Regions from separate parts of the Rhizobium sp. A37_96 genome, predicted to be linked through region 2. Evidence: predicted binding sites of a transcription regulator. Region 2 holds the regulator's gene; each other region holds the start of a gene.
What was found. Region 2 encodes LexA, which represses DNA repair genes until DNA is damaged. Its sites were predicted from a motif close to TGTTCNNNNTGTGTTCNG; they were not measured.

Region 1 (5,179 bases), on a different contig from region 2:
TCCTTCTTTCGCTCCGCCTCGATTTCTTCCATGATGCGTGCATATTCCGCTGCTGCGGTGTCATTGCCATCATAGAGGATCGGTCTCAGAAGATCCCAAGCCGATGGTCGAGGGGTCTCCATTTCGGCTTTCTCCGCGATCAAGGCCTTCTGTAAGAGTTCTTTCGCCTCCTCCGAAAGGCTGCGTCCGGTTTGCCTTGCCCGTCTTGCGATATCCTGCTTCATGGGCTCGGAAATATCGCGAATCAAAAGATCACCCATCCGCGCCTCCATTTGATATCAAAGATATCATAGGCGCCCGCAGCTGATCTTTCAATGGCGGCCGGTCACAGAGCCTTGGACTTGGCGGCCTTGGTGAACTTCTTGATCACCATCTCGCGCTTGAGACGGGAGATGTGGTCGATAAACAGCACGCCGTTCAGGTGATCGATCTCGTGCTGTACGCAGGTCGCCAACAAACCCTCAGCCTCGGTGAGCAATTCCTTGCCGTTGCGGTCCAGATGCTTAACGGTGACGCGCGCAGGGCGCTCCACTTCGGCATAGTAATCCGGAATGGAAAGACAGCCTTCCTCATAGACCGAACGCTCGTCCGACGACGCGACGATCTCCGGATTGATGAAAACCAGCGGCGTCTTCTCTTCGCCTTCGCGCGCGACGTCGATAACAAGCATGCGGCGGGGAACGCCGATCTGGATCGCCGCGAGGCCGATGCCCGGCGCGTCGTACATGGTTTCCAGCATGTCGTCGGCGAGGCGCTGAATTTCGGTATCGATCTGCTCGATGGGCTTGGAAGCCTGGCGGAGCAGCGGATCGGGCAAAATGATAAGTGGCTTGATCGTCATGACGTTTCCCATAACGCATCTTGTTGTGCGATGGAATCGCCAAGAGGCCGTGAAGCGGTGTTTTTTCAACGGCCGCCGTCAAAGCCAGAGCAAATGGTCCGGAAATTCTGTTCACGTTTTGATCTGGATATTCACAACAATTTTGCTATGGTGCCGATCTAGAACTTCACCAGCGCGCCAGGTTTCATGTCCTTCATCCTCTTCGGCCAAGCCATTTCCACGGTCCAGATCCTGACCGGCCTCGTCATCCTGCTTGTTATCGCGGTGCTCGTCCTTTTCATCCGCAGCAGGGCGCGCGCGGAGGACGACATGCTCGACGCCGAGCATACCATGGCCGCGCTTCTTCGATCGCAGGCGGAGATGCAGGGCCGGCTCGCCGCCATGGCCGAAGTGTTCGGCTCGCGGCAGGCCGAGCTCAACCAGGCGATCGGCCAGCGTCTGGACGGCATGTCGCAACGGGTGACGGCGACGATCGGCGAGCAGACGCGCTCGACGCATGAAAACCTGCGCCGGCTGCAGGAGAGGCTTGCCGTCATCGATGCGGCGCAGACCAATATCCAGTCGCTGGCGAAGGATGTCGTCGGGCTGCAGGCCATCCTTTCCAACAAGCAGACGCGCGGCGCCTTCGGCCAGGCACGCATGGAGACCATCGTCGCCGATGGACTGCCGATGGGCGCCTATGCCTTCCAGCCGACGCTTTCGAACGGCTCGCGGCCGGACTGCACCATTCGCATGCCGAACGGCTCGCCGCCGCTGGTTATCGATGCCAAGTTTCCGCTGGAAGCGTGGAACGCCATTCGCGGCGCCGCCAGCCCGGAACATGGCAAGATCGCAGCCCAACAGTTCCGCCGGGATCTGGAACTGCATATTCGCGACATCTCGGAGAAATATCTCATCCCGAGCGAAACGCAGGACACGGCCTTTCTCTTCGTGCCCTCCGAATCCATCTTCGCCGAGATTCACGAGAACTTCGAGGCGATCGTGCAGAAGGCGCAGCGCGCCCGCATCGTCATCGTCTCGCCTTCGCTGCTGATGCTGTCGATCCAGGTGATCCAGGCAGTGCTGAAGGATCAGCGCATGCGCGAGCAGGCGCATGTCATCCAAAGCGAAGTCGCGCATCTGATGGACGATCTTTCCCGGCTGGATGAGCGGGTGCGCAAGCTCCAGGGCCATTTTGCCATGGCGCAGAAGGATGTCGACATGATCGTCACCTCGGCCGACAAGCTGGCAAGGCGGGGCGAGAGGATCGAGGCGCTGGAGTTCGAGGCCGCGAAAGAGCCTGCGAAGACGCGTGCCGAAGAGAAACCAAAGCCGGTCGATAACCGCACGAGCCAACTCAAGCTGAGGGTGGTTGACGAAGACTGATCGCTTCGGCAGTGTCGCGCCCAATCGATGCATGATCCCAAAAGACATAGAGCAGCCTTCGGGCAGGATCACGCAGGATCAACGCCCAGGGCAGGATATCGCATGATCACTATTTTCGGCTCCATTAACATGGATCTCATCGCCACAACGGATCGCTTGCCGAAGCCGGGAGAAACCGTCGCCGGCAACGGCTTTTCCACCGCCGCGGGCGGCAAGGGCGCCAATCAGGCGCTGGCCGCGCGCCGCGCCGGCGCAACGGTCCGCCTCAGCGGCGCCGTCGGCAATGACGGCTTTGCCGAGCCCGCGCTTGCCCTGCTCGATGCAGCCGGCACCGATCTTTCCGCCGTCAGGCGCGTCTCCGAGCCGACCGGCACGGCCCTCATCCTGGTGGGTGGCGACGGCGAGAACATGATTGCCGTCGTTCCCGGCGCCAACGGCACGAATACGAGCGACGACGCCACCGCCGCCGTTGCCGCGCTGAACCCGGGCGATACGCTGATGCTGCAGTTCGAAATCCCGGTCGCCGCCGTCGAAACGGCACTGAATGCCGCAAAGGCGAAGGGCGTGCGCACGGTGCTCAATCTCGCGCCGCTGATCCCGGAGGCCGCTCGCCTCGGCCGGCTTGCCGAGATCGTCATCGCCAACGAGACCGAATTCGAAAGACTGGCCGGCCAGGACAACATGTCGGCATCCGAGCGAGAGGCCGCCCTCGTCCGCCTGCACGGAGAGACCGGCCAGACGCTGATCGTGACGCTCGGCGGCGACGGCGTCATCGCCATCCGCGACGGCGAGCTTTCGCGCGCCGAGGGTCTCGTCATCGAGCCGGTCGATACGGTCGGCGCCGGCGATACGTTCTGCGGCTACTTCGCCGCAAGTCTCGATCAGGGCCTGGATTTTCACGCCAGCCTGCGCCGGGCCACCGTGGCGGGTTCGCTCGCCTGCCTGAAGCCGGGTGCTCAACCGTCCATTCCGGTTGCGAGCGAAGTCGCCGAGAAGCTTTAAAGATAAAATTTCGTAAGCATTGCGAAGCGCAATTAATTAAATTTTTGCGCTTCCGTATCATTCTCCTCTGGCCTGACGTGCACGGCCTTTCGGCTCCGGCAGGAATTTTCACGGCGGCCCCATGACAGGGCCATCCTGTGCCGACTTTGCATCCGGATAATGTCTATCCGACGCATCGCATTTTCGAGGAAATGATGTTCATCTTTCGTATGAAGTCGCTTGCGGCCAAGCTGATCTTGGTCACCGGGCTGGCGATCGCGCTCGTCTTGCTGGTTTCCAACTTTTTGCTGATTTCACAGACCCGCGACCGTGTCGAAGCGCTGACAATGGATCAGGCCAATACCGAGGCCAAATCCATTTCAAACGAGATCGCCGCCAATCTCGGCGAAATGGCCAGTGCTGCCCGTTCCATGGCTGCCATCATCGGTCGCGGTCACGAAGGGCATACCTTCGATCGCAAGGGTATCATCAACATCCTCAAGGCGAACGTAGAACAGAACGCCTTTGCCTTCGGCAGCTGGTTCTGCGAGCAGCTCGGCGCGCTGGACGGCAAGACGACGGAACTTGCCAACAACAAGGATGAAGGCGTCAACGACAAGGGTGCCTTTTCACCCTACTGGTCCAAGACGAAGGACGGCGGCATCCAGTTCTCGACCTTCGACAACGACTATACGGCCGCCTGGTGGAAGCTTGCCGCCGACAGCGGCAAGGGCGCGATCACGCCGCCCTACCTGGCACAGGGCACCGACGTTCCGACGACCATGAGCTCGATCGCCTATCCGGTCATGTCCGGCGGCAAGATGATCGGTGTTGCAGGCGTCGATATCTCTCTCAACTCGCTCTACACGAAGCTCCAGAAGCTGCATCCATTCGGCTCGGGCCGCGTGCTGCTGGTCTCCCAGGACAACAAGTGGCTGGTCGCCCCGACCGCCGACCTGCTGATGAAGGATTATAACGGCGCGGGCACCGACGTCATCAAGGCGGCGCTGAGTTCCTCCTCCGCAAGCATCCTCAAGAACCTTTCCGAAAACGGCGGCGAAGAATTCGACCGCGTCGTCTACCCCTTCGCCGTTCCCGGCCTCAACGCGACCTGGGTCGTCCTCATCGACGTTCCTCACAGCGCGATCGCCGCACCGGTGCAGGATCAGACCTACACGATGATCATCGCCGGCATCCTCGTGCTGGGCGCCGTCATGCTCGCTCTTTACGTCGCCGTGCGCGGCTTCGTGCAGAAGCCGCTCGCCGGCCTTATCGCGAGCGTCAACCGCCTGAGCGCAGGCAATTATGCCGAGCCGGTCGCCGGTCAGGCGCGTGCCGACGAAGTGGGTTCGGTCGCCAAGGCGCTCGAAGGCTTCCGCTTCGCGCTCGCCGACACCAAGCGTCTGGAAGGCGAAGCCAATGATCAGCGTCTGGCTGCCGAGGGCGAACGCCGCCGCTCGGAAACCGAGCGCAACGAGAGTGTCACGCTGCAACGTCATATCGTCAGCATTCTCGGCCATAGCCTCGCCGAGCTCTCGAAGGGCAACCTCAACCACCGGATAGCCGACGACTTCCCGGGCGAGTACGCCCAGCTCAAGCAGGACTTCAATGCCGCGCTTGCCAGCCTCGAGGAGACCGTCCACACCGTCAATGTCAGCGTCGGCAACATCGGCAGCGGCACCGGCGAAATCAGCACCAGCGCGTCGGACCTCGCCCGCCGCACAGAGCAGCAGGCGGCAAGCCTCGAAGAGACTGCGGCAGCCCTCAACGAGCTTACCGCGCAGGTCAATTCCAGCGCCGAGAATGCCCGCACGGCGGCAAGCAGCGTCAATGCCGCATCCGAGGATGCCGAGCATTCCGGCGAGATCGTCCAGAGGGCCATTGCTTCCATGCATGGCATCGAGCAATCGTCGCAGGAAGTTTCGCGCATCATCAGCGTTATCGACGAGATCGCCTTCCAGACCAACCTGCTTGCATTGAACGCCGGCGTCG
Region 2 (5,179 bases):
TTGTTCTTACGCGTGTAGGTGACGCCGTTAGCAGCGAAATGCGACGATGTCACGGAAAGATCGCGCGTTTTGAAAAGGATTGCGCGCGCCCTGAGCCCAGGATCGCTAGCGCGAACAGGCAAATCGTAGAATGCTTCCATTCCTTCCGGCGTCAGGATCTCGAGCTCGGCATTGGCGGTTTCGATCGTCAAGCCGAAGGAATGCTCCGAAATTCGCGGGCCGCCGACGACCTCCTCGAAAAAGGCGCGATACGCCTCCGGTTTCGATGCGGAAAGCGCCACCCGCGCGATGCCGCTCACACCGTTTTCATGACGCTCGAGCACGCTGCGGTCCGCCGGCAACGGATTGATGCGCTGGCAGCAGAAAGCCAGAAAATCCGGCGCGCGCAGATCGGCCGCGAAGGCGAGGCGAAAGCCGGCCGTCGTTTCGGTTCCGTCCGGCATCTTCATGGGCCGGGAGAAATCCAGCATCCGCCCGGCGGAGATCGCGCCCGCCTTGAAGCGCGCGTCATCCGCAACGGCATCGTCCGTGCCGAAGACCATGGCGGAAAAGCCATCTTCGCCGACTCGGAAACGATAGGCCTGATCGCGCGCAACGAAGACATTCCCGTCGGCGACGCTCGTCTCGCACTGCTCCTGCGACGCCACGCCCAAAGGTTCGAGATAGGTCTTGTCGGCCAGGAAGACGCAGGCATTCTCCGTGCCGAAAGGATGGCGTGCGTCCGGAGCGACCGTAAAACCGAGCTTGCCGAGACGTTCGCGCGCCAGAGCGATGTTGACGGTCGGCAGCACGAGATGATCCAGCGGATGCGGCAACGGCGCCATGCTTTCTCCTTTTCCCTACGGGAGCAGATTTGCGCCCATCCATCATCGAATTCAAGATGGAAGCAAGAGACCGGGAGATAGGGCGACACCGATGGAACGCAATCTCGCAAACGTGATTGCTGATTCTATTCTGTAGCTGGCTTACCCGGCGTAATATCCCGTTCGTCGACGCGGGAGACACCTTGGTCAAGCGAAAGTGTCCTAAACGGCGCAAATTCAAAATTATCAATATTTATCAATACATTAAAACTGAAACAATCCATTGGCGCTTTCAGTCGGTTCATTCGACAGTGGTAATTATTTAATCGTCCGAACAAGGCTTTACCGAAATTTAAGTACTTGCGGAACACATATGGAACATATAGTGTCCGTTCTGGATTTGTTTCACGACTTTTTCTTGATTCTGGGGTTCCAAGACGATGTTGACGCGCAAGCAGCAGGAACTGCTTCTCTTCATTCACGAACGCATGAAGGAATCCGGCGTTCCGCCATCTTTCGACGAGATGAAGGATGCGCTGGATCTGGCATCCAAGTCCGGTATTCACCGTCTGATTACGGCACTGGAGGAGCGAGGCTTCATCCGCCGGCTGCCGAATCGGGCGAGAGCGCTGGAGGTGATAAAGCTGCCGGAGGCCTATAATCCGAGCCTGCAGCCGCGACGCGGCTTCTCGCCCAGTATCATCGAAGGCAGCCTCGGCAAGCCTCAGCCGGTCGCACCGCCCGCCCCGGCAAAGATCGCCAATGACGATCACAACGGTTCGGCATCGGTTCCAGTCATGGGGCGCATCGCCGCCGGTGTTCCGATTTCCGCCATCCAGAACAATACCCATGATATTACCGTTCCCGCCGATATGCTCGGCTCAGGCGAGCACTACGCGCTTGAAGTCAGGGGGGATTCGATGATCGACGCCGGTATTTTCGACGGCGACACCGTCATCATTCGCAATTCGACGACAGCCAGCCCCGGCGACATCGTGGTTGCTCTCGTCGACGACGAGGAAGCGACGCTGAAGCGCTTCCGCCGCAAGGGTGCGTCCATCGCACTGGAAGCCGCCAACCCGGCCTATGAAACCCGCATTTTCGGGCCGGACCGCGTCAAGGTGCAAGGTAAGCTCGTCGGCCTCATTCGGCGCTATCACTGAGCGGTGACGCCGGCTGGATCGGCGCGCCGAATTTGTCGGTGCGCCAATCGTAGGTTCGATGCCGCGTCCATGGTCGTTGCGGGTTCTCGAACGCCACGGAAACGACGGGTTTGTCGCCTGTGAATGCCATTTCGATGGATCCGGTTTGCCGCAATGTCGCGCCGGTTATCAGCATCGCCCCGGAGCGGCAATGATCCAGCCGCAAGCGGATCGGTGTCACGACGATGTTTGCCGTATCGCAAGCCGGCGGCAAATAGGCCGCGTTTTCTATGGTGACGAGCATGGCGCCGTCTTCGAGCATCGCCACGCACCATGCGCCTTTCTGGCAGGCGAAGCTTCCCTGCATCGTCTGGTCAAGCGCGTCTTCCATTGCCTTGCGGACCGCGTTCTGCTCCTCGGTGCTTAATCGCCGATGACGATCGGTCTTGCTGATTTGTGGAAGCCGGCTGTCGCGAGGAAGGATGGTGGGCGGCTGATGTTCGGTTGCAACCAGTGCCTTTTGCCATTGTTCGAAGATGAAGGCCTGCGGCCGTTCGCGATTGGTCGCCAGTATGTCATCCTGTCGCAGAGCGACCAGAACCCCATCCTCCGAGATCGTCAGATCCGGCTTCGGCACGCCGGGACCGAATGCCGCCGCGCCAACGGATAAGAGCGACAATAGTAGGCCCAGGTGGCGAAGCCGGGTTCGCAACATGCTCATGATCAGGAAGCCGGCAATGAATGTCGGCATCAGCCATGCAGGCTGGCGGCCGAAGGTGATGTCACCTCCCCAGCCGGCCACGGTTTTGGCGATCGCTATGACGAGCTCCAGTCCCTCCCCGGTGACCTTCCAGAAGGGACCATCAAGACCGAGAGGCATGAGCAGCATCGCCGCCATACCAAACGGCATGACGACGAAGGAGACGACCGGCATGGCCGCGAGGTTGGCGGCAAGACCATATGTCGCCAACCGGTGAAAATGCTCGATCGAGAATATGGCTGTCGATGCGCCGCCGATGAATGACGTCGACAACACGCCGCCGAAGAAGCGGGAGACGAACAACAGCGGGCTTAACAGGCGGATGCGGGAGAAGATGGTTTCGCGATGCCGCCGCCGCTTCCATAGCGAATAGCCCGATACCAGCGCCAGCGTTGCGGCGTAGGACATCTGAAAGCTCGGGCCGAGCACCTGAGACGGCGAGAGTATGAGAATGACGATCGCGGATAGCGCCACGTTGCGAAGGCTGATCGACGGTCGATCGAGCAGTACGGCAACCAGCATGATCGCCATCATGATGAATGCGCGCTCGGCGGATACGCCGAAACCGGAAACGAGGTAATAGGCCGTCACTGTCACAAGCGCACCGAGGGCCGCAAACTTCTTTGTCGGCCAGGCCTGTACGACGCCGGGAAACAGGCTGAACAAATAGCGCAGGCCGACATAGAAGATCCCGGCCGACAGCGCCATGTTCAGACCGGAAATGGCGACGATATGGGTGAGGCCGGCAATTCTCAACGCCTCGGTCGTATCCTTCGAGATCGCACGTCTCTCATCGGTGACAAGTGCGGCGGCAAAAGCACCCGTATCGCCTGGCAAGGTCGCCCTGATCCTGTCGCCTATGCTATTGCGCAGCCCCGCAAGCCAGATATCAGCGGCGTCGAGCATCGACTCCCGCACTTTGTCATCAAGTGGCGACAGCAATTTCGGTGCGCCATAGGCAAAGCCGTTTGCGCCGATACCGTTGAAATAGGAGCTGAAGGCGAAATCGTTGAGGCCGGGCAAGGCGGGCCCGGCCGGAGGCGTCAGGCGCGCCCTGCCCTGGATTCGGTCTCCGAGTTCGAACGGCTCCGCCTGTTTGCGTACGAAGATCGTGACCCTTTCCGGTGAGCGGCGAATGGTGGGTTTTTCCGTCGCCTCGACGCGGACGACATAGCGCCAGCGGCCATCGTCATAGGATTCACGTCGCTCGACCTGGCCGGTAACGGTCGTCGTCACGGCCGAGTCGAGCATTGTGGTGGAAGCCCGCCAGCATTCCCATTGCGCCAAAGCCATGCCCAGGCAAATGAGCGTTGCCGCAAAGAGCAGATGGCGAAGCAGCCTGCCGCTTTCCCGTCCGAATACTAAGCCGCCGGCAAAGACGAGAAAGCCCGCGGCGACTGCTTGCGGCGGCGGATCGCTGCCAGCCTTGAACCAGAAGATCGCCCCGAGGCCCATATAGATCGGAGCGAACAGTATGGCACGCCCATACGCGGCCTCTTCTTCGACCAGGCTGAGGACGCCGAGTCGACTGCGGTTCAGGATCAAAAGCAGGCGCGATGTCAGCGGTACCCGATCCTGCGTCCGCTCCCGATGTCGCGCTTTGGTACGCAAGACGATCGTGGCAATAGCGGGGCGAGGCTGCGGAGGTGCAGCAACATCCCGGCCCTCCTGCTGCTCCGATGCCTCTAAATTAGGCACTCACTGCCGCCCCCGCGCAAAACTACAGCTTTCGCGCGATTTTTGCCGTCACCGCACAGTGATTTCAACCGAAATCGGCATGAGCACGGCTAAATTGGGCCGGTTTCCTGGCGCACCATGTTTAGCGACACTGATGCAGTGCCCAAAAGTTGATACTGCAATGCACAATTCGGCATTAGGATAACTTGGCATTAGGCTCTGGATCATATAGCTAGTCGGTAGTCGCTTAACCTTTTGGCGCTTTTTATGGCGTCAATCCCGCCAAATCTTGGAGGATCAGCATGACGGAACAAAGCGCGAAACTAACTTGGGGTGAAAAGACGGTGGACCTGCCGGTGAAGACCGGAACCATCGGCCCAAGTGTCATTGATATTGGTGCCCTTTATAAGAACACCTCCACTTTCACTTACGATCCTGGCTTCACCTCGACCGCGTCCTGTGAGTCCAGCATCACTTATATTGATGGCGACGAAGGCGTTCTGCTGCATCGCGGCTATCCGATCGATCAGCTGGCCGAACACGGCGATTTCCTCGAAGTATGCTACCTCCTTCTCTACGGCGAACTGCCGACGGCAGCGCAGAAGAAGGACTTCGATCACCGCGTGACCCACCACACGATGGTGCATGAGCAGATGTCGCGCTTCTTCACAGGCTTCCGTCGCGACGCGCATCCGATGGCCGTCATGTGCGGCTGCGTCGGCGCACTCTCGGCTTTCTATCACGACTCGACCGACATCACCGATCCGCACCAGCGCATGGTCGCAAGCCTGCGCATG
Region 3 (5,179 bases), on a different contig from region 2:
TCCCAACGATGTCCGCAGCTATCTCGCCTATGGCAGCGTTCTTTCCGATGCCAAGGACTTCCAGTCCATGGCCGAGAACTACGACAAGGCCGTGCAGATCATCGGCCCGGTGCCGAAGCGCAGCGACTGGGCCGTGTTCTTCCAGCGCGGCATCGCCTATGAACGGCTGAAGAAGTGGCCGGATGCCGAGCCGAACTTCAAGAAGGCCCTCGAGCTGAACCCGGATCAGCCGCAGGTGCTGAACTATCTCGGCTATTCCTGGGTCGACATGAACATGAACCTCGACCAGGGCCTGGACATGATCAAGAAGGCCGTCGACCTGAAGCCGGATGACGGCTACATCGTCGATTCGCTCGGCTGGGCCTATTTCCGCCTCAACCGCTTCGACGATGCGGTGAACGAGCTGGAGCAGGCGGCTCAGCTGAAGGCCGGCGACCCCACGATCAACGATCACCTCGGCGACGCCTACTGGCGGGTGAACCGCAAGCTCGAGGCCGTCTACCAGTGGAACCGCGCGCTCGCCTCCAAGCCGGAAGAGGCCGATATTCCGAAGATCAAGGAAAAGATCGAAAAGGGCCTGCCGGCGCTCGATAACGACCCGAAGACCGTCGATAAGAGCAAGCAGCCTGACCCGGCACCGGCTCCGTCGCCCGATTCGAACGCTCCGGCGCCGGTCGACAAGAAGTCCTAAGACTTTTCATGAACGCGATCTTGGCAGCGGGCGATTTCGACCTCTCGGAAGAGGCGCCCGCAAAGATCAATCTTGCGCTGCATGTTACCGGCCGCCGCGCCGACGGCTATCATCTGCTCGACATGCTGGTGAGCTTTACCCGCCATGGCGACCGTCTTGCCTTTCGTGCAGCCGATCGTGACGAATTCAGCCTTTCGGGACGCTTCGGCCCCCTTCTCTCCGTAGAAGCCGCCGACAATCTCGTGCTCAAGGCGCGTGATCTGCTGCGGCAGGCCGCTCATGCGGCAGGCTTCGACGCAGCTGGCGTTCATATCCACCTGGAAAAGAACCTGCCGATCGCATCGGGCATCGGCGGCGGTTCGGCGGATGCGGCGGCCACCTTGCGCGGGCTGATGCGGCTGTGGCGCCTCGACCTGCCGGAAGAGGCGGTCAAGGCCATCGCCCTGAAGCTCGGCGCCGATGTGCCGATGTGCCTTGCGAGCCGGCCGCTGGTGGCGCGCGGGATCGGCGAAGCGATCGAATTGCTGCCGGCGTTTCCCTCCTTTCCCGTGGTTCTCGGCAATCCGCTCATCGGCGTGTCGACGCCGGAGGTATTCCGCCAACTGTCCCGCAAGGACAATCCGCCGCTGCTGTTTCCATCGCAGATGCCGCAGGGCCAGGGCGAATGGATCGACACGATCAAGACCTTGCGCAACGATCTCGAACCACCGGCGCGTTCGATCTGCGCCGAGATTGCGGTGCTTTCCGGCCTGATCGAAAGTCAGGCCCCGATCCTGACGCGCATGTCCGGCTCCGGCGCGACATGCTTCGGCATCTTCGCCGACACGGAACAGGCGAAGGCGGCCGCCGCCTCGCTTCACAGGCAGAGGCCGGACTGGTATTTCCAGGTAACGGAGACGATCGCGGGAGAGGCATGATGGCAGGCTCAGGCAGCGAAAGACCCTTTATTCCCGTCGGCATCGCCGTGCTGACCGTTTCCGACACGCGCACGCTTGCCGATGACAAGTCCGGCGACACGCTGGTTGCGCGCATCGCGGACGCCGGCCATAGGCTGGAGGCCCGTGCCATCGTCCCCGACGACAAGGAGCGTATCCGCGCGCAGGTGGAGGCCTGGACGAAGGACGACGCCATCGACGTGGTGATCACCACCGGCGGCACCGGCTTCACCGGCCGCGATGTGACGCCCGAGGCGCTGGAGCCCTTGTTCGAAAAGCGGATGGACGGCTTTTCCGAGGTCTTCCACCGCATCTCCTACGACAAGATCGGCACGGCGACGATTCAATCTCGAGCGACCGGCGGTGTCGCCAACGCCACGTTCATCTTCGTGTTGCCGGGCTCTCCCGGTGCCTGCAAGGATGCCTGGGACGGCATCCTCAAGGCGCAGCTCGACTACCGGCACATGCCCTGCAATTTCGTCGAGATCATGCCGCGCCTGGACGAGCATCTGAGGCGCGGCGCCGGTTCAAAATAGATCCCGCATCTCTACAAGGCATGTGTAGCTACTATGCCTTCGACCCCGGAAGCGCAGGAATTGATTCCCAGGTGTCGCCTCTGAGGATAATGCAGCTTCGGCCGGAGACATCGCTGACCATCATTGTCCAGTTGCCGCTTTCGGCAGCATAGATCTCAACGATCGTGTTGGGGTCGAGCTTGCCGACAGCCGACAATTTTTCGGAAAGATGGTCGAGAAACGCGACGATATCGACGCGTTTGGCACAGGCCACTGCCGCTTGGGAGGCAGCAACGCCGGGATAGAGAATTGCACTGGCAACCAAGGCCGTTGCCATCAGGCGGTAGAGTATCGTGCGTTTCATAACGCACCTCCTTTCGCCGAAATCTCGGCGGAAAAGGAGAGTTCCGCTGACCAGTTCCGCCGCATACCGGCATCTTCATGGTCGGCCGCCCAACGCGACACGCGAAAGGTGCCGCCACATTAAAATTATGACAGCTATTCGCCAGTTTACAAATGGAATCTGGGGCGATTGACGCTCTATCGGGCCGCTCGCGCCACCCAGGAAGGGATGAGCTCGCTTGCCAGCCTTCGACCCTTCTGGCCTTTTGCGAACTCGGCCAATCGCATGCCGGTTCTGGCCGTGGCGATCGCCTGCGGCTTGGACAGCAGCAATCCCAGCTCCAGGGGCGGTGTGCTGCGGCCGATGCGCTTCAGGAATGGCCGCCGATAGCCGCGCGATGCGGTAAAGCGCGCCGGGGCCTTGTTCAGCGAGACATATTCGGCGATCTCGTCGATCCAGCCGGCTTGCGGCCGGGCGCCGGGCTCGACCAGCAGCAACCATTCGCCGCGTGCCGAGCGCAAGATATCCTTGATGTCCCACTGCGAATAGAACCGGCAGCCGGCAGCATCGGCCACCCGCGATGTGCCATCCCGCGAGCCGTGATCGAGCACGACGACATCGCAGACAAGCCCCTCGATCGCGCCTGCCACCAATGCCGCCAATGTCTGCGCCAGCTCGGGTTCCTGATCCTGGCATTCGATGATTACTGTCAACATTGCCCATTTATAGAGCGGCGCACAATTTATTGCCAGCGCATAGGCCCTGGGTTTCTCTGTTTGAGCAAAGGCTTATTCAAGGGCGAAAAACGCCACCATGGACTCCGTAAATTGGCGGAGAAGTGGTGCGGGATCTGTGCAATTCCAGTTTTTGTTCTTGCAATGTTCTCGTTTGTCGGATAGGAATTTAATCATCTTAGACGCGGCATGCGATGGCACGAACCGCCCTGGAGCTACCGATGAACGAGCAGTCCCTTGCAGGGCAGGCCGCATTCGCGCCTGCCAATACGGCAGACGTTGCCAACGCCATGATTGCCGATACCGGCCTCAGGGTCGATGCCGAGCGTCGGCGCGGGCGCGGCGCAGGATTGAACCCCAGCGGTCGGTTCGAGCCGCAGCAGCGCGAGGCCTTCGACGACGGCTGGCAGAGCTGGGAGGAGCTGCCGCCATTCAAGACCGAGGTGCAGGTGGAAAAGCCGCGCACCGCGATCACCCGCAACGAATCCCCCGATATCCCCTTCGACCGTTCCATCAACCCCTATCGCGGCTGCGAGCATGGCTGCATCTATTGCTTCGCACGGCCGACGCATGCCTATATGGGCCTGTCTGCGGGGCTGGATTTCGAATCGAAGCTGTTCGCCAAGCCGGATGCGGCAAAGCTTCTGCAACGCGAGCTGGCGAAGCCCGGCTACAAACCCCGCGTCATCGCCATCGGCACCAACACGGACCCTTATCAGCCGATCGAGAAGGAATGGCGGATCATGCGCCAGATCCTCGAAGTGCTGAACAAGGCCAACCATCCGGTCGCCATCGTCACCAAATCGGCGCTGATCATGCGCGATATCGACATCCTCAAGGAGATGGCCGCCAGGAACCTGGTGCGGGTGGCGCTGTCGGTCACGACGCTCGACCGCAAGCTCGCGCGCGCCATGGAGCCCCGGGCTGCAACGCCGTCACGGCGGCTGGAGGCGATCCAGGCCCTCAGCGAGGCCGGCATCCGCACCGCGATCATGGTGGCGCCGATCATCCCTGCCCTCAACGATCACGAGATCGAGCGCATTCTCGATGCCGGCAAGGCGGCCGGTGCCCTGGAGGCAAGTTATGTCATCCTGCGGCTGCCGCTGGAGGTGAGCCCGCTGTTTCGCGACTGGCTGCTGCAGCACTATCCGGACCGCTATCGCCACGTCATGTCGCTGATCCGCTCGATGCGCGGCGGCAAGGATTACGATGCCGAGTTCGGCAAGCGGATGAAGGGCGCCGGCCCCTATGCCTGGCAGATCAGCCGCCGTTTCGAGATGGCGACGCGCCGTCTCGAGCTGACTCGCCGCAATATCGCCTTGAGTGACGACCTCTTCGTGCCGCCGGATGGCAGCGGCGTGCAGCTATCGTTGCTCTGACCTTTCCTCGCGGGCTTTCCCTGTGCCCGCCGGAAGAAAGCCCCCCAGGTTCGCCGCCCTGATCCACCGGGGGCTTGCAGGAGATCGGGTGGTGTGCCAGCTTCGCCGCATGTCACGCAGCACATCACCCGATTCTCCAATGCTATTCGAGGACGCGCCTCTCGTGCCGACCTTCGAGCTGGAACTGATCGCCCGCCGCGCCGGCCACTGGCCGGTTGCCGGAGCGGATGAAGCCGGCAGGGGGCCGCTCGCGGGCCCGGTCGTAGCGGCCGCCGTCATTCTCGACCCTGAGCACATCCCGAACGGCCTGAACGATTCCAAGCAGCTGAGCGCCACCAGACGCGAGCAGCTGTTCGCGGAAATCCTTGCGACGGCGACAGTCTCCATCGCCTCGTCGAGCGCGGCCCGCATCGACACCACCGACATCCGCAAGGCAAGCCTGGATGCCATGCGACGCGCCATTTGCGGGCTGGCAATGCCGGCAAGCTATGTGCTCACCGATGGGCTCGATGTGCCCGCGGGGCTGGCCTGCCCCGGAAAAGCCGTCGTCAAGGGCGATGCACGCTCCTTCTCCATCGCAGC
Region 4 (5,179 bases), on a different contig from region 2:
ATAATACCCATGCGTACCTCACCATGGCTCGTGGCACTTTATACGGTGATCATTGTGATCGGCCTTTTTGTCGCCCTGCCGAACGTGCTGCCGCAGTCAGTTCTCGGCAAAATTCCGTCCTGGCTGCCGCATAGCCAAGTTTCCCTCGGCCTCGACCTTCGCGGCGGCTCCTATCTCGTGCTTGAAGTCGACGAGAAGGACCTGACCAACGGCCGGCTGCAATCGCTGCAGCAGGATTCGCGCCGCGTGCTGCGCGACAAGAACATCCAGACCCGCTCGATCGTCCGCAACGGCAACCAGGTCGTCGTGACGCTCACCGATCCCGCGCAGAGCGGCGATGCGGTGACGCAGCTGCAGACGCTCGCCAACACGGTCACGTCCGGCCTTTCGGCCGGTCAGTCCGACCTGGCGATCACGCCGAATGGCGCAACGATCGCCATGTCCTTCTCGCAGGCGGGTATTGCGGCCAACGTCGATTCCGCCGTTCAGCAGAGCCTTGAAGTCATCCGCAAGCGCGTCGACCAGGTGGGCGTCGCAGAGCCGACCATCCAGCGCGTCGGACCGAACCGCGTTCTCGTGCAGCTTCCGGGCGCACAGGATCCGTCGCACCTGCGCGAGCTTCTCGGCTCGACCGCGAAGATGTCCTTCCATCTTCTGGCCGACAATGCCGACCCGAACAACCCAGGCCCCGGCGTCACCATCCTCAAGGACGAGCAGGGCAACAGCTATCCGGTTCTCGACCGTATCGAACTGTCGGGCGACCGCCTGACCGACGCCCGCGTCAGCTTCGATCCGAACACGCATGAGCCGCTCGTCACCTTCCGTTTCGACAGCGCCGGCGCCAACCGCTTTGCGGAAATCACCCGCGAAAATGTCGGCAAGCCCTTCGCCATCGTGCTCGACGACAAGGTGCTGAGCGCACCGAATATCCGCGAGCCGATCACCGGCGGTTCGGGCCAGATTTCCGGCAACTTCACCGCCGACAGCGCCACGACGCTTGCAGCCCTGCTGCGCGCCGGCGCGCTGCCTGCCAAGCTGACCGTCATCGAAGAGCGCACCGTCGGCGCCGACCTCGGCAGCGACGCGATCCAGAAGGGCATCTATAGCGGCCTGCTCGGCTTCGTCCTGGTTGCCGCCTTCATCTTCGTGCTCTACGGCGCCTGGGGCATTCTCGCGAATGTTGCGCTGCTCATCCACACCATCCTGACCTTCTCGGCCCTGACGCTGGTCGGCGCCACGCTGACGCTGCCCGGCATCGCCGGTGTCGTCCTCGGTATCGGCCTTGCGGTCGATGCCAACGTTCTCATCAACGAGCGCATCCGCGAAGAAACCCGCAAGGGCCGCGGCGCCTTCGCCGCCATCGATAACGGCTTCAAGAAGGCTTATTCGACGATCATCGACGGCAACATGACGGCCCTGATCGCGGCCGCCATCCTGTTCTACTTCGGCTCCGGCCCGGTTCGCGGCTTTGCCGTGACCATGGGTCTCGGCCTCATCATCTCGATGTTCACCTCCGTCGCCTTCGTGCGCGTCGTGATGATCGCCATCACCCGTCGCAGCAAGCTGAAGGTGATCAACATCAGGCCGCTGATCCCCTTCAGCCCCTATGACAAGCATATCCAGTTCATGAAGGCCCGCTTCTTTGGCGTCACCGTCTCGGCGATCCTGTCGATCGCCTCGGTGGTCCTGTTCATCCATCCGGGCCTCAACTACGGCGTCGATTTCCGCGGCGGCATCCAGATGTCGGTCAAGACCAAGGACGCAGCCGATCTGGCGACGTTCCGCGAGGGCCTGAACACGCTCGGCCTCGGCGAAATCGCACTGCAGTCCTTCGGCGACAACAACAGCATCCTTGTCCGCGCCCAGCGCCAGGACGGCGGCGAAGAGGCGCAGACGGCCGCTGTGACCAAGCTCAAGGCGGAAATCGTCAAGATCGACCCGACCGCGACCATCGAAGGCACCGACGTCATCGGTCCGAAGGTTTCGGGCGAGCTTGCCTGGGCCGGCATCCTGTCTGTCGTGATCGCCAGCCTGGCCATGCTGTTCTACATCTGGTTCCGTTTCGAATGGCCGTTCGCGGTCGGCGCCATCGTGACGCTGGTCCTCGACGTCACCAAGGCGATCGGCTTCTTCGCGATCACCGGCCTCGATTTCAACCTGACGGCCATCGCCGCGATCCTGACGCTTGTGGGATATTCGGTGAACGACAAGGTCGTGGTCTACGACCGCATGCGTGAAAACATGCGGCTCTACAAGTCGATGCCGCTGCGCGACATCATCGACAAGTCGATCAACGAGACCCTGGCGCGAAGCCTCTATACCAACGCCACGGCCTTCCTGGCGCTGCTACCGATGGCGATCTGGGGCGGCAGCGCCGTCTCCAGCTTCGCGATCCCGATGGTGTTCGGCATCCTTGTCGCCGGCGCCTCGTCGATCTTCATCGCAGCGCCGATCCTGCTCTTCCTCGGCGACTGGCGCCGCCGTCATGCCAAGCCGGTTGCCAACGATAGCAAGCAGGCGGACGGCACGTCCGGCAAGGACAACAAGCAGATCCCCGCAGCCGAATAAGCGGCAGATATTTGAAAAGGACGCGCCCGGAGACCGGGCGCGTCCGCCAGGCCGAGCTGACGTGTGTCGCGTAAAAATGTGCAGCAGTTTTGCGGCGACGACATGCGAAACAGCGGAAAACCAAAGCGCAAGAGGCGAATCGGAAAGATCGCGCGGCGCTTTAGGAAATGTTCGGCATATGCAGCGGCAGCCCGGGACGTGGCGCCGTTATCTTCTCCACCACACCCTTTTCCTGCTCGCTGACGAGCAAGTGCTTGCCATCGACGGTAAAGGCAATATTGCCCGGCCGCGTGCCGTCCGTGCGGATGTGGCCCGTCATCCTGCCCTCGCTATCGATCAGACAGATCTCGCCCAGCCCATACATGGCGCAATACAGCATGCCGCTGCGATCGAAGGCGAGGCCGGCCGGCCCGCGCAGCATGTTCACGGCGGGCGACGTCATCGATTGCGCGAACATCTCCTGGCGGCCGCCGACGATCTGACGATAGATTTTCCCGGTCAATGTCTCGCTGTAATAGAGCAGCCCGTCCGGCCCGAAGGCGATGCCGCCGGCAAGAAGCAGGCCGGCGGCCAGCACGCGAATGACCCGGCCCTCCGCCGGATCGATCTGATAGACGCAGCCATTGTAAGCGGCCTTGAAGAAATCGGGATGGATGTGACCGCCTTCGAGGAGATCGGCAAGGCGGATGCCGGAATCGGTCATGTAGAGCAGGCCGTCAGGCCCGAAGGCCAGGGCATTCGGATGGAGAAACGGACCGTCCGCGCCTCCTTCTATCACCTGGAGAACCCGCCCTTGCGGCGAAAGCCTCACAAGAGAATCCTCCGGGCCATCCGCCACCCAGAAGCAGCCATCGCCGTCGATCGCTATACCGGTCGGACTGCCGCCGATCCGGCACACTTCCTTGTTGGCGCCGCTCGTGTCGAAAAGCTTCAGGGAGCGGCGGCTAGCATCCATTTCGACAAGCGCAAGACGCCCGCCGGGGAGAGCCACCAGTCCGCTAGGCAGACGCAGGCCAGTGGCGATCGTGTCGTTCATTTTCTGAAACCTTCACTCTACGCACTGCGACACTCCAAAAACTCAAAATGCCACGCCATAGCCATACATAAGCACGAAGAAAGTTCTTTTCGAGCGGTATTCAGGCAAATCCCAAGAAGTTTCTTGCGCCGAAGCTCACATCTGCGTGCAATTCCACCGATCTTGACAGGCTTTGGCGATTCGGAACATCCATAGAACGCGCGATAGGTTTCGCGCTTGCGATTCGTTGCCTGTCGCGCCCCGAATTCCCGTCCGGTCAGGAGAATTGATGACTGCCGCCTATCTGGAAAAGCTGAACCCGGAGCAGCGGCTGGCGGTAGAGCACGGCACGACCACGGGCGACGGTCATGTCGCCGGGCCGCTGCTCGTCATCGCCGGGGCCGGCTCCGGCAAGACGAATACGCTTGCCCATCGCGTGGCGCACCTGATCGTCAAGGGTGCCGATCCGCGCCGCATCCTGCTGATGACATTCTCGCGCCGCGCTGCCGCCGAAATGGGCCGCCGCGTGGAACGGATCTGCCGTGAGGTGCTGGGTGCGAATGCCGGCATCACCGCCGATGCGCTGGCCTGGAGCGGCACGTTTCACGGCATCGGCGCGCGCCTGCTGCGGGACTATGCAGAACAGATCGGCATCGATCCGGCCTTCACGATCCACGACCGGGAAGACAGCGCCGACCTGATGAACCTCGCGCGCCACGATCTCGGCTTTTCGAAGACGGAGAACCGCTTCCCGACCAAGGCGACATGCCTTGCCATCTATTCCCGCTCCGTCAACGCGGAAGCGCCGCTCGACGGCGTGCTGCGCGACTTCTTCCCCTGGTGCGCCATGTGGGAGCAGCAGTTGCGCGATCTCTTCGCCTGTTATGTCGAGGCGAAGCAAGCGCAGAACGTGCTCGATTATGACGACCTGCTGCTCTACTGGGCGCATATGCTGCAGGAGCCGCTGATCGCCGAGGATATCGGCAGCCGCTTCGATCATGTCCTGGTCGACGAATATCAGGACACCAACCGGCTGCAATCATCGATTCTGCTGGCGCTGAAGCCGGATGGCCGGGGATTGACCGTCGTCGGCGACGATGCGCAGTCGATCTACTCCTTCCGTGCCGCCACCGTGCGCAACATTCTCGATTTTCCCAAGGCTTTTACGCCGTCGGCCGATATCGTCACGCTCGACCGAAACTATCGCTCGACGCAACCGATCCTCGCCGCCGCCAATGCCGTGATCGATCTCGCCTCGGAGCGCTTCACCAAGAACCTGCGCACGGAGCGGCAAAGCGCGGAGCGGCCGCGCCTGGTGACGGTGCGCGACGAGGCCGATCAGGCGCGCTACATCGCCGACCAGCTGCTGGAAAACCGCGAGGGCGGAACAAGGCTCAAGCAGCAGGCCGTGCTGTTCCGCACCTCGAGCCATAGCGGCCCGCTGGAAGTGGAGCTCACGCGGCGCAACATTCCCTTCGTGAAATTCGGCGGCCTGAAGTTTCTCGACAGCGCTCATGTCAAGGACATGCTGGCGGCGCTGCGTTTCGCCCAGAACCCGCGCGACCGCGTGGCGGGCTTTCGCCTGATGCAGCTTCT

Region 1: the regulator LexA is predicted to act here: its motif matches at 950-967, upstream of ACQZ6J_RS08085 (DNA recombination protein RmuC).
Region 3: the regulator LexA is predicted to act here: its motif matches at 3,353-3,370, upstream of ACQZ6J_RS09850 (PA0069 family radical SAM protein).
Region 4: the regulator LexA is predicted to act here: its motif matches at 3,786-3,803, upstream of ACQZ6J_RS08805 (ATP-dependent helicase).

Annotation. Positions count from the first base shown of each region.
Region 1 covers NZ_JBNWDS010000002.1:334,513-339,691, reverse strand. The annotation lists gene ACQZ6J_RS08095 (FitA-like ribbon-helix-helix domain-containing protein) at 1-260, opposite strand, end outside; gene def (peptide deformylase) at 326-841, opposite strand; gene ACQZ6J_RS08085 (DNA recombination protein RmuC) at 1,028-2,206, shown strand; gene ACQZ6J_RS08080 (ribokinase) at 2,309-3,208, shown strand; gene ACQZ6J_RS08075 (methyl-accepting chemotaxis protein) at 3,403-5,179, shown strand, end outside.
Region 2 covers NZ_JBNWDS010000013.1:180,642-185,820, forward strand. The annotation lists gene ACQZ6J_RS26260 (VOC family protein) at 1-824, opposite strand, end outside; gene lexA (transcriptional repressor LexA) at 1,244-1,966, shown strand; gene ACQZ6J_RS26270 (ComEC/Rec2 family competence protein) at 1,947-4,160, opposite strand; gene gltA (citrate synthase) at 4,685-5,179, shown strand, end outside.
Region 3 covers NZ_JBNWDS010000002.1:701,609-706,787, reverse strand. The annotation lists gene ACQZ6J_RS09875 (tetratricopeptide repeat protein) at 1-691, shown strand, start outside; gene ACQZ6J_RS09870 (4-(cytidine 5'-diphospho)-2-C-methyl-D-erythritol kinase) at 700-1,608, shown strand; gene moaB (molybdenum cofactor biosynthesis protein B) at 1,608-2,162, shown strand; gene ACQZ6J_RS09860 (hypothetical protein) at 2,194-2,505, opposite strand; gene ACQZ6J_RS09855 (glycosyl transferase) at 2,682-3,200, opposite strand; gene ACQZ6J_RS09850 (PA0069 family radical SAM protein) at 3,440-4,597, shown strand; gene ACQZ6J_RS09845 (ribonuclease HII) at 4,707-5,179, shown strand, end outside.
Region 4 covers NZ_JBNWDS010000002.1:482,639-487,817, reverse strand. The annotation lists gene secD (protein translocase subunit SecD) at 10-2,568, shown strand; gene ACQZ6J_RS08810 (SMP-30/gluconolactonase/LRE family protein) at 2,729-3,604, opposite strand; gene ACQZ6J_RS08805 (ATP-dependent helicase) at 3,873-5,179, shown strand, end outside.